One region of the Streptomyces sp. NPDC006643 genome, then DNA from elsewhere that is predicted to be linked to it. Evidence: riboswitches for the same ligand, from Rfam matches in the RefSeq annotation. Region 1 holds a riboswitch; each other region holds the start of a gene.

What was found. Region 1 has a riboswitch for cyclic di-AMP ahead of ACFYNU_RS18570 (NlpC/P60 family protein). Riboswitches for the same ligand answer to the same signal wherever they lie in the genome.
Region 2: it holds a riboswitch for cyclic di-AMP, as region 1 does, so the genes downstream of both, ACFYNU_RS14210 (C40 family peptidase) here and ACFYNU_RS18570 (NlpC/P60 family protein) in region 1, are expected to answer to the same signal.
Region 3: it holds a riboswitch for cyclic di-AMP, as region 1 does, so the genes downstream of both, ACFYNU_RS09265 (transglycosylase family protein) here and ACFYNU_RS18570 (NlpC/P60 family protein) in region 1, are expected to answer to the same signal.
Region 4: it holds a riboswitch for cyclic di-AMP, as region 1 does, so the genes downstream of both, ACFYNU_RS29005 (LysM peptidoglycan-binding domain-containing protein) here and ACFYNU_RS18570 (NlpC/P60 family protein) in region 1, are expected to answer to the same signal.

Annotation. Positions count from the first base shown of each region.
Region 1 is NZ_JBIAHA010000012.1:230,317-232,506, forward strand. Features, by position in the region: gene ACFYNU_RS18570 (NlpC/P60 family protein) at 206-1,381, opposite strand; cyclic di-AMP (ydaO/yuaA leader) riboswitch at 1,380-1,542, opposite strand; gene pcrA (DNA helicase PcrA) at 1,757-2,190, shown strand, end outside.
Region 2 is NZ_JBIAHA010000009.1:53,302-55,491, forward strand. Features, by position in the region: gene ACFYNU_RS14205 (ATP-binding protein) at 97-546, shown strand; gene ACFYNU_RS14210 (C40 family peptidase) at 580-1,050, opposite strand; cyclic di-AMP (ydaO/yuaA leader) riboswitch at 1,054-1,225, opposite strand; gene ACFYNU_RS14215 (hypothetical protein) at 1,556-1,864, opposite strand; gene ACFYNU_RS14220 (ATP-dependent Clp protease proteolytic subunit) at 1,872-2,190, opposite strand, start outside.
Region 3 is NZ_JBIAHA010000005.1:205,863-208,052, forward strand. Features, by position in the region: gene ACFYNU_RS09260 (transglycosylase family protein) at 1-434, shown strand, start outside; cyclic di-AMP (ydaO/yuaA leader) riboswitch at 699-873, shown strand; gene ACFYNU_RS09265 (transglycosylase family protein) at 877-1,554, shown strand; gene eno (phosphopyruvate hydratase) at 1,829-2,190, shown strand, end outside.
Region 4 is NZ_JBIAHA010000023.1:149,808-151,997, reverse strand. Features, by position in the region: gene ACFYNU_RS29010 (glycosyl hydrolase family 28-related protein) at 1-284, shown strand, start outside; cyclic di-AMP (ydaO/yuaA leader) riboswitch at 830-1,024, shown strand; gene ACFYNU_RS29005 (LysM peptidoglycan-binding domain-containing protein) at 1,029-1,751, shown strand; gene ACFYNU_RS29000 (hypothetical protein) at 1,832-2,190, opposite strand, start outside.

The DNA.
Region 1 (2,190 bases):
GGGTGGCGTGGCGTTCGGCGACGACGAGTGCGCCCGCCGGACGGCTTTCCTGCCGTTCCCTCCCGGTGGGAGAGCCGGTCCGCGCGGGGCCGGGCGTCCGGCGGCGTCGTGGGCGACGGACCCGCCGTCGGTGAGCCGGTCCGGCCGGACGCCGGTGACGTGCCGTCGGTGCCGGCCAGGACGGAACAGCCCCGCCCCCACCGCCTCAGGCCGGGCGCACGCTCCCGTAGATCGGCATGTAGTAGATCGACTCCTCGCGCACGTTCGCCCCCGGCTTCGGCGCGTGGATCATCTTGCCGTCGCCCTTGTAGATGCCGACGTGGCTGATGTCGTCGTAGAAGAACACCAGGTCGCCGGGGAGCAGATCCGCCGTGGCGACCCGCTTGCCGACCTTCACCTGGTCCCAGGTCGTACGCGGCAGCTGCACGCCCGCCGCCTTCCAGGCCGCGGCCGTCAGCCCCGAGCAGTCGTAGGAGCTGGGGCCGGTGGCGCCCCACACGTACGGCTTGCCGATCTGGGCGCGCGCGAAGGCGAGGACCTTCTCGGCCTTGGCCGCGTACGTACCGTCCGTGGCCCCCGAACCGGTGCCGGAGCCGGTGTCCGTGCCGCCGCCGCCCGTGGCGGGCGGCTGCTCCGCCTCCCGCGCCTCCTCCTGGCGCTTGCGCTCCGCCGCCTCCTCCTTGGCCTTCGCCTCGGCCTTGCGGCGCGCCTCCTCTTCCTTCTTCCGCTCCAGCGCGGCGAGCCGCGCCTTCTCCTCCGCCGTCAGATCCGCCAGCAGCGACCGCGCCGCCGCGAGCTTGTTCTGGACCTTCTGCTTGCCCTCCTTGAGCGAGGCCTGCGACTCCGTCAGCGTCTCCAGGCTCTTCGTCGCCTTGGCGCGCTGCTCGGCCGCGGACCGCTGCTCCTTCTGGAAGTCCTCGACCGCCTCCTGCTGGCGGTCGGTCAGCCGGTCCATGAGCTGGGTCTGTTCGAAGTACGACTCCGGGCTGTCGGCGAACATCAGGGCCGCCGTGGGACCGACCGCGCCCGCGCGGTACTGCGCCGCCGCATAGGTACCGAGGGCGCGCCGCGCCTCGTTCACCTTGTCGGCGCTCTTGGCGACGTCGTCCAGGACCCGGTCGACCGACTTGCGCTGGGTGTCGGTCGCCTCCTTGGCCTTGTTGTACTGCTGGGTCGCCGTACCGGCCTGCCGGTACAGGTCGTCGACCTTCTTCTGCACCTCTTCGACCGAGGGCTTGGGCTCGGCGGGCGCGGCGGTGGCGCTCTGCGTGGAGAGCAGCGTGACCGAGGCGAGCGCGGCTGTCGTGAAACCGACGGCCGGTGAATTCGCGCGCACTCCGGTGCGAGTGCGCGTTTTGCGATGCGACGCCAAGGCCGGCATCTCCTTCCGTGGACCGCCTACCGGGTTAGCTGTCGGGTTCGGGCGGAACGGAAGGCTGCCCTACGGGCCTGGGTGTACGGCCCGATTCACCCCGGTGGAACTTGGTGGGTCCCCGGTTCCGAACTCCCTTCGGGGAAGCCCGGATTCGGCGCAGGCCGCCCGCTTGGCGCTGATCGCCGGTGGAGTACGGACCGCCTCGGCGTGCACGCTAGCCAATCTGTGGTGTCCCTGTGAAGGTTGGTGGCCGATATGCCCGATACATTTTCGTGACCTTTCGCATATGCCGTCGTGGGCACCTCCGCAAACGGTCGGGGGAATCCCCGCGAGGCCATGTGGCGGTTGGCTGTCAGTGCGGCACCCTAGACTCAGGAAGCGATGAGCAGCCTCTTTGACGACAGCTTCCTGGCGGACCTCCAGCCCTCGGCCGAGGAGCCCCCGCCGCCGCCCGAGGACACCGCGCCGGAGCAGGTGCCCGACGATCTCTTCGGAGGGAAGTTCGACGTGCCCCCGCCCAGGGATCCGTACCACCGCGACGGTGCCCCGCGCACGGTCGTGGACCCGGCGGCGCTGCTCGAAGGGCTGAACGAGGAGCAGCGGGCCGCCGTCGTGCACACCGGATCGCCGCTGCTCATCGTGGCCGGCGCCGGCTCCGGCAAGACCCGGGTGCTGACCCATCGGATCGCGCATCTGCTGGGGACCCGCAGTGTGCATCCGGGCGAAATACTGGCGATCACGTTCACCAACAAGGCCGCCGGCGAGATGAAGGAGCGCGTCGAGCAGCTCGTCGGACCGCGGGCGAACGCGATGTG
Region 2 (2,190 bases), on a different contig from region 1:
TGGTGGCAGTGTGTCGCGAAGCGCAATCCGGGGACGTACTCGCGGGCATCAGCCATAGGTCGGTCTGCGTCCCGGCGGGAAAGGGACAGCGTCGCCATGGCAGACCATCAGGAAGCATCCGTCACCCTGCCGAGCGTTCCTGCCTCGGTGCCGGAGGCCCGCAGATACGTCGCACGTGTTCTCTCCGAATGGGGGCTGCCGGATGACGCCGACACCGCCGAAACGGTTCGCCTGATCATCTCGGAGCTGGCGACCAACGCCGTGCAGCACACCCTCGGCCGCTCGCCGACCTTCACCATCGACGTCACTCTGGAGCGCGACGAACAGCTGCGCGTCGGAGTCACCGACAGCCATCCGCGATGGCCGCAGCGGCTCCCGGCCGCCGTCCAGCAGGACAACGGCCGCGGCATGGTCATCATCCGGGCGCTGACCGCCGAGTACGGCGGCCGACTGGCCGTCACACCCACCGCGGACGGCGGCAAGACGGTCTGGATCACCCTGCCCTGGACGGCCGGGACCGAGATCGCCCGGACCCAGGAGGAGTAGATCCGGCGCGGGCCGCTCCGGGCCGACGGGGCGTCAGCCGACCCGGCCGTACCAGACGCTTCTGGACCAGATGCGCTGGAGCCGCACCACCTGACCGGACTTCGGCGAATGCCACATCTTGCCGCCGCCGGCGTAGATCCCCACGTGGTAGACGTGGTTCCCGGAGTGGAAGAACACCAGATCGCCCTGCTTGCGGCTGGAGGCCGCGATGTGGCGCGTCCGGTTGTACTGCTGCTGGGCGGTACGTGGGAGCGTCTTGCCGGCCTTCTTGTACGAGAACGCCGTGAGGCCCGAGCAGTCGAACCGGTGCGGACCTGACGCCCCGTACTTGTACGGCGCGCCCTTCTTGGAAGCGGCCACGTTCAGCGCCTTGGCGGCGGCGGGCTGGGCGTGGGCCTCCGACACGGCGCCGGGCGCCAGCATCGTGCCGCCGACGGCGGCGAGGAGGACCGATGCGGTACCGGCCCGGGAGAGCAGCGACGGGACATGCGTCTGCGCGGACATGCGCAACCCTTCGTCAGCCGCCTGTGAAGGATGACCTGTCGGGTTCGGACCGGCGAAGACGCCCGGCCGCGTCAGCGGCTTCACCCCGAGGAGCGGTCCATGGTCGGACCGCCCCGAACTGCTCGGGTCCTCCACTCCTGCCGATCCACTCGTGTCGACCAGGCATCCGGAGCGGCGGCAGGACTCGGCGTCCACCCGGACCGCCCCGCCGAGGTGGCGGGGGCTTGTCGTCCCACGGATCTTGACGCGGCCTCAGCGCGATTCCGAGTTGAAACGGGCTTATGTGACTCTCATCACTTATGGACCATTTGGGTTGGTAGGCCCGATTCGGTGAACGGCTCGCCCGGTCGCTCACGCGCTGTACCTGCGACGCTGCGATCCGTTACGGCCGGACGGCCGATCGCCGCCCGCAAGTTGCCGGCCCGGCCACGGCGGGCGGGTCGATACGCCGAACGGGCAGCCATATGAGGTACGGGCGCGTCGTCCGCCCATGTTCGGCGGCGGATCAAGTCCCGGGTCCGGGCGGCATGGTGACCCGCCCGGCCCTGCGCTCACCGTCAAGGACCCGGAGCGTACGGTCCAGGGTCGGCGTGTGCAGCTCCCGCTCGCCTCTCGCGTGCATCAGCGTCAGCGCGTCGCGCAGTTCGGCGGCGCGGGCCACCAGCGCCTGCGCGGCCCGCAGCGCGCTGTACGTGTCGTCGGCGCGCGCCGGGTTGATCCGGCCGACCAGGTCGACGACCCGGAGATAGCTGTCGACGAACTCGCCCTCGGCGCGGGTCAGTGCGGGCAGCGGCGGCAGTTCCGGCGGCAGCATCGCGGGCTCACCGGGGGGAGTTGACGCCGAGCGACGACCTGCGGTCCTGTGCGACCTGGTCCACCAGGCCGTACTCCCTCGCGCCCGTCGCGTCGAAGATCGTGTCCCGGTCGATGTCGCTGTCGATCCGCTCGGCGCTCCGGCCGGTGTGCCGTACCAGCATGTCCGCCATCAGCGCCCGCAGCCGCAGCAACTCCTCGGCGTGGATGGCGAGATCGGACGGCTGTCCGCGCAGCGGCTCCTCGATTCCCGGCTGCTGGAGGACGACGCGCGCGCCGGGCAGTGCCATCCGCTTGCCCGGCGCCCCGGCGGCGAGCAGCACGGCG
Region 3 (2,190 bases), on a different contig from region 1:
CCGGGCAGTTCGGCCGTGACTCCGCCGCCGGCGGCGAGGAGCCGGGCACGGACGCGCGTACGGAGGCGAGCACGGAACCGAGCGCGAAGCCCGGCAGCGGCCAGGGCAAGCACCGCGGCGAGGCGGCCCCCGAGGAGGACCCGACCGCCGAGCCCGGCACGTCGGCGGGCCCCGAGGCCGGATCGACCGAAGCGGGCAAGCCGGGCGACAAGCGCGAAAGCGGCCGTCATGCCTCGCGGGGTGACGGTTCGGCACGCGACGCCGCCGCCGACGGCTCGTACACCGTCCGCGCCGGCGACAACCTGTGGGCCATCGCCGAGGAGCAGCGGGTGGAGGGCGGCTGGCCCGCGCTCTACGAGGCGAACCGCGAGGTCGTGGGCTCCGACGCCGACCTCATCCTGCCCGGCCAGAGCCTCGATCTGACCGCGAAGTAGGGGCAGTTAAGCGGGCTATGTCCGGATCTGCGCAAGTGAGACAAGGGTCTCTTCGCCCCAACTGACGCGAGCTGACCGGAAAGTCCCCTCGCTTCCCGCCCGACCTGCGTAAACAGAGGTTTCCCTGGGGCGGGATGGGCGAATCATCCCGGATGTTCCTTCTTTGAACATCCGGGATGTCTGTGTTTACGGTCTGAACCGCTCGCACCGCGGGCACCGTCGACCGTCACGCCGAATCCTGCCGTCGGTCGGGGGGAGTACTCGTCGCGTCAAGCGCCGAAGGCAGGAGCGGGGGACCCAGGTAAGTGCCGGTCAGTACGGCCGGCTCGGGGTGCAGCCGTGTGCGAGGGGACGTGAAGACGTTCCCGCGCCGCACGGCCGGGCAACTCACTTGGCCCGAACCCGACAGCTCACCTCGTAGGCGTCGGTGAGGAGATCTCGCATGCTGTTTTCCAGCAAGTCCGGCAAGGGCAAGCACCGCCGTCCGTCCAAGGCCGTCCGCTACGCCACGCTCGCCGGTGTCACCGGTGCCGCTGTCGCGGCCCCGCTGATCGCCACCACCTCAGCCTCCGCCGCGACCACCTCCGAGTGGGACGCCGTCGCCCAGTGCGAGTCCGGCGGCAACTGGTCGATCAACACCGGTAACGGCTACTCCGGCGGCCTCCAGTTCTCGCCCTCCACCTGGGCCGCGTACGGCGGCACCGCCTTCGCGTCCAGCGCCGACCAGGCGTCGAAGGCCCAGCAGATACAGATCGCCGAGAAGGTCCTGGCGGGCCAGGGCAAGGGTGCCTGGCCGAGCTGTGGCGTGGGCCTGTCCAACGCCAAGAACGACGCCGGCTCCACCCAGCAGCAGGCGCCGAAGCAGCAGGCCCCGAAGGCCGCCCCGAAGCAGGAGTCCGCGCCGCGCGCCGCGCAGGAGCAGCCCGCCTCGCGTAGTGAGACGCGCGGTCCGGTCAAGAAGGGCGACGGCGAGTACAAGGTCAAGGCCGGCGACACGCTCTCCAAGATCGCCGAGGCCAAGAAGGTCGACGGCGGCTGGGCGAAGCTCTTCGACCTGAACAAGGACATCGTCGAGAACGCCGACGAGATCTTCCCGGGTCAGCAGCTCCACCTGAGCTGACCCTCTCCCCGGGCTCACCCCCCACCGGGCCCCGGTCCGGCGCGTCTCACTCCCCCCGGACGCGCCGGGCCGGGGCCCGGGCCCGTCCGGCCTCCGGTGTCCCGCAGGTCCCTCCGCTCACCGGTGACCTCAGGACATTCGTGGCCGAACGGGCATTGAGGACTCTTTTCGTCCCAGCGGGCGGGCATCTGCCGACCGCCGACCGGGAGCCGGTTAGGCTCTTGCCGCAAGGCCAATGAGGCCCTGCACTCCACGCGTCACATCCCAGAAGGAGATGCTCGTGCCGTCCATCGACGTCGTCGTAGCCCGGGAAATCCTTGACTCCCGAGGCAACCCCACGGTCGAGGTCGAGGTCGGCCTCGACGACGGCAGCACCGGCCGTGCTGCTGTCCCCTCCGGTGCCTCCACCGGTGCGTTCGAGGCCCTTGAGCTCCGCGACGGTGACCAGAACCGCTACCAGGGCAAGGGTGTCGAGAAGGCGGTCCTCGCCGTCATCGAGCAGATCGGCCCGGAGCTGGTGGGCTACGACGCCACCGAGCAGCGTCTGATCGACCAGGCGATGTTCGACCTGGACGCCACGCCCGACAAGTCCTCGCTCGGCGCCAACGCCATCCTCGGTGTCTCCCTGGCCGTGGC
Region 4 (2,190 bases), on a different contig from region 1:
ACATCACCGGAGTCAAGATCAGGGACACCGAGATCGCCGACTCCACCTATGACGGAATTCAGTTCAAGAACGGCGGCGGCAACGTGCCGGACGTCGAGATCAGCGACGTGACGATCGACAAGTCCAACAACGGCTCCGGCATCCTCGCGATGGGCGGTGCCCGGGGCAGCGCGACGCTGACGAACGTGACCATCTCGAACTCGGCCGAGGGCGACGTCCTCGTCGAACCGGGATCCAGCTTCGTGATCACCGGCGGTCCCGGCACCAGGCGGATCGCCGGCTAGCGGGGCACGCGCCCGCCCGGCGTCTGCCGTACGGCTCTGTGAGGGGAGCCGTACGACAGACGCCGGGTTTCGTGCTGTTTGCGGCATTTGGTACCACTGGACGACGCCCACTCCCCGCGGCCGTTCCCCGGTGGCGCATACCGCGTCGCCCGGCCGAATTCACCCGTGAACAAACGCTGTTGGCGCGGCGACGGAAGTGAATTCACTCAGGCGTGGGCCACCCGCCGCCACTTGCCTCCGATTCGCGGAAAGCAATCATTTGTCCGCTTTGCGGATCGGGTCGTTATGGGTAATCGACGCCTAACTTGTCCGTTTCTGGGCGGTGTTGTGGAGGCGCGGTTGCGTCGAATCCCCGTGAGGTGTGTCACAGCGTCGTCGGATCGTTTCTCCTGGCCGACCGCCCACCTCCCGCACGGGAAAGGAAAGTTGAGCCCTGAACCGTCGGGCGGGAATTCGAATTGACCGCCGCCGGATCTACGAATGGGGTCGCGCCGCGAATTCAGGACTTGTTTCGCCCGGATGTTCTCGCTTACGTTCTCGTCATTCCGGACGGAACGCCGAATCCTGCCGCCGCCCCGGAAACCGCATCCAACCACTTACGTACGGCAGGAGCGGGGGACCCAGGTAAGTCGCCGATCCGGCACACCGGACCGGCTTGGGGTGAAGTCGTGCCTTCCGGCGCGGCCGGGCATCTCCCGCCCGAACCCGACAGCTCACCTCGCAGGCGACGGAGAGGACCTCGTCATGCCCGCACAGGGTAAGCACCGCCGTTCCCGCACCATCCCGCTCGCCCACCGGCTCATCGCCGCCGGCACGGGCGGTGCCGCACTCGCCCTGCCCCTGCTGACCGCCACCACGGCGGGCGCCGCGCCCGCCCCGCAGCACGTCGCCGCCGCCCCGTCGGCCGCCACCGCCGCCAAGGTCACCCACACCGTCGTCAAGGGCGAGTCCCTGGCCAAGATCGCGGACGCCCGCTCCGTGAGCGGCGGCTGGAAGGCGCTGTACAAGAACAACAAGAGCGCCATCGGCGACAACCCGTCGCTCATCCGCCCCGGCCTCAAGCTGAAGCTCGCCGGAGCCGCCAAGGCCGCCACGACCGCCCCGGCCGAGAAGACCGAAGCCGTCCAGACCGCCGCCAAGTCCTACACCAACGACCTGGACGGCTGGATCCGCGAAGCGCTCGACATCATGGCGCAGAACGGCATCCCCGGCTCGTACGACGGCATCCACCGCAACATCATGCGCGAGTCCGGCGGCAACCCCCAGGCGATCAACAACTGGGACTCCAACGCCGCGGCCGGCACCCCCTCGAAGGGCCTGCTCCAGGTCATCGCCCCGACGTTCGAGGCGTACCACGTGCCCGGCACGTCGACCGACAGCTACGACCCGGTCGCCAACATCACCGCCGCGTGCAACTACGCGGCCGACCGCTACGGCTCGATCGACAACGTCAACGGCCCCTACTAAGAAGCCCGGTTGACCTGACCCCGATCGCCGGCCGGCCGCCGCAACCGCGGCCCGGCCGGCGATCGGCGTGAGCGACGCTGTCAGCGCCCGGGGTCCGGTCGGAGCCAGTGGCCTCCCGTGGCCCAGCCCAGCAGCAGGCGTCCGCCGCCCGAGTCGGCCGTGCCGCCGTCCGCGACCTGCCGCAGACCGGTCAGCGCCGGGCCGAGCCTGGCCGCGACATGGCCGGGACGGCGGGCCGCCTCCTCGTCCAGCAGACCGATCACCCGGGCCTGCCCGGCCGGATCGCACAACGACAGATAAAAGATCATCTGCCGCCACGCGTACGCCGCGTCCTTGATGGCGGTCAGCGGTCGCGGATTGCCGTGCACCCGGGCCGTCACGGCACACACGGTGGTGAAACAGCGCAGCGCCAGATCCTCCCAGCCCGGCTCGGGCACGA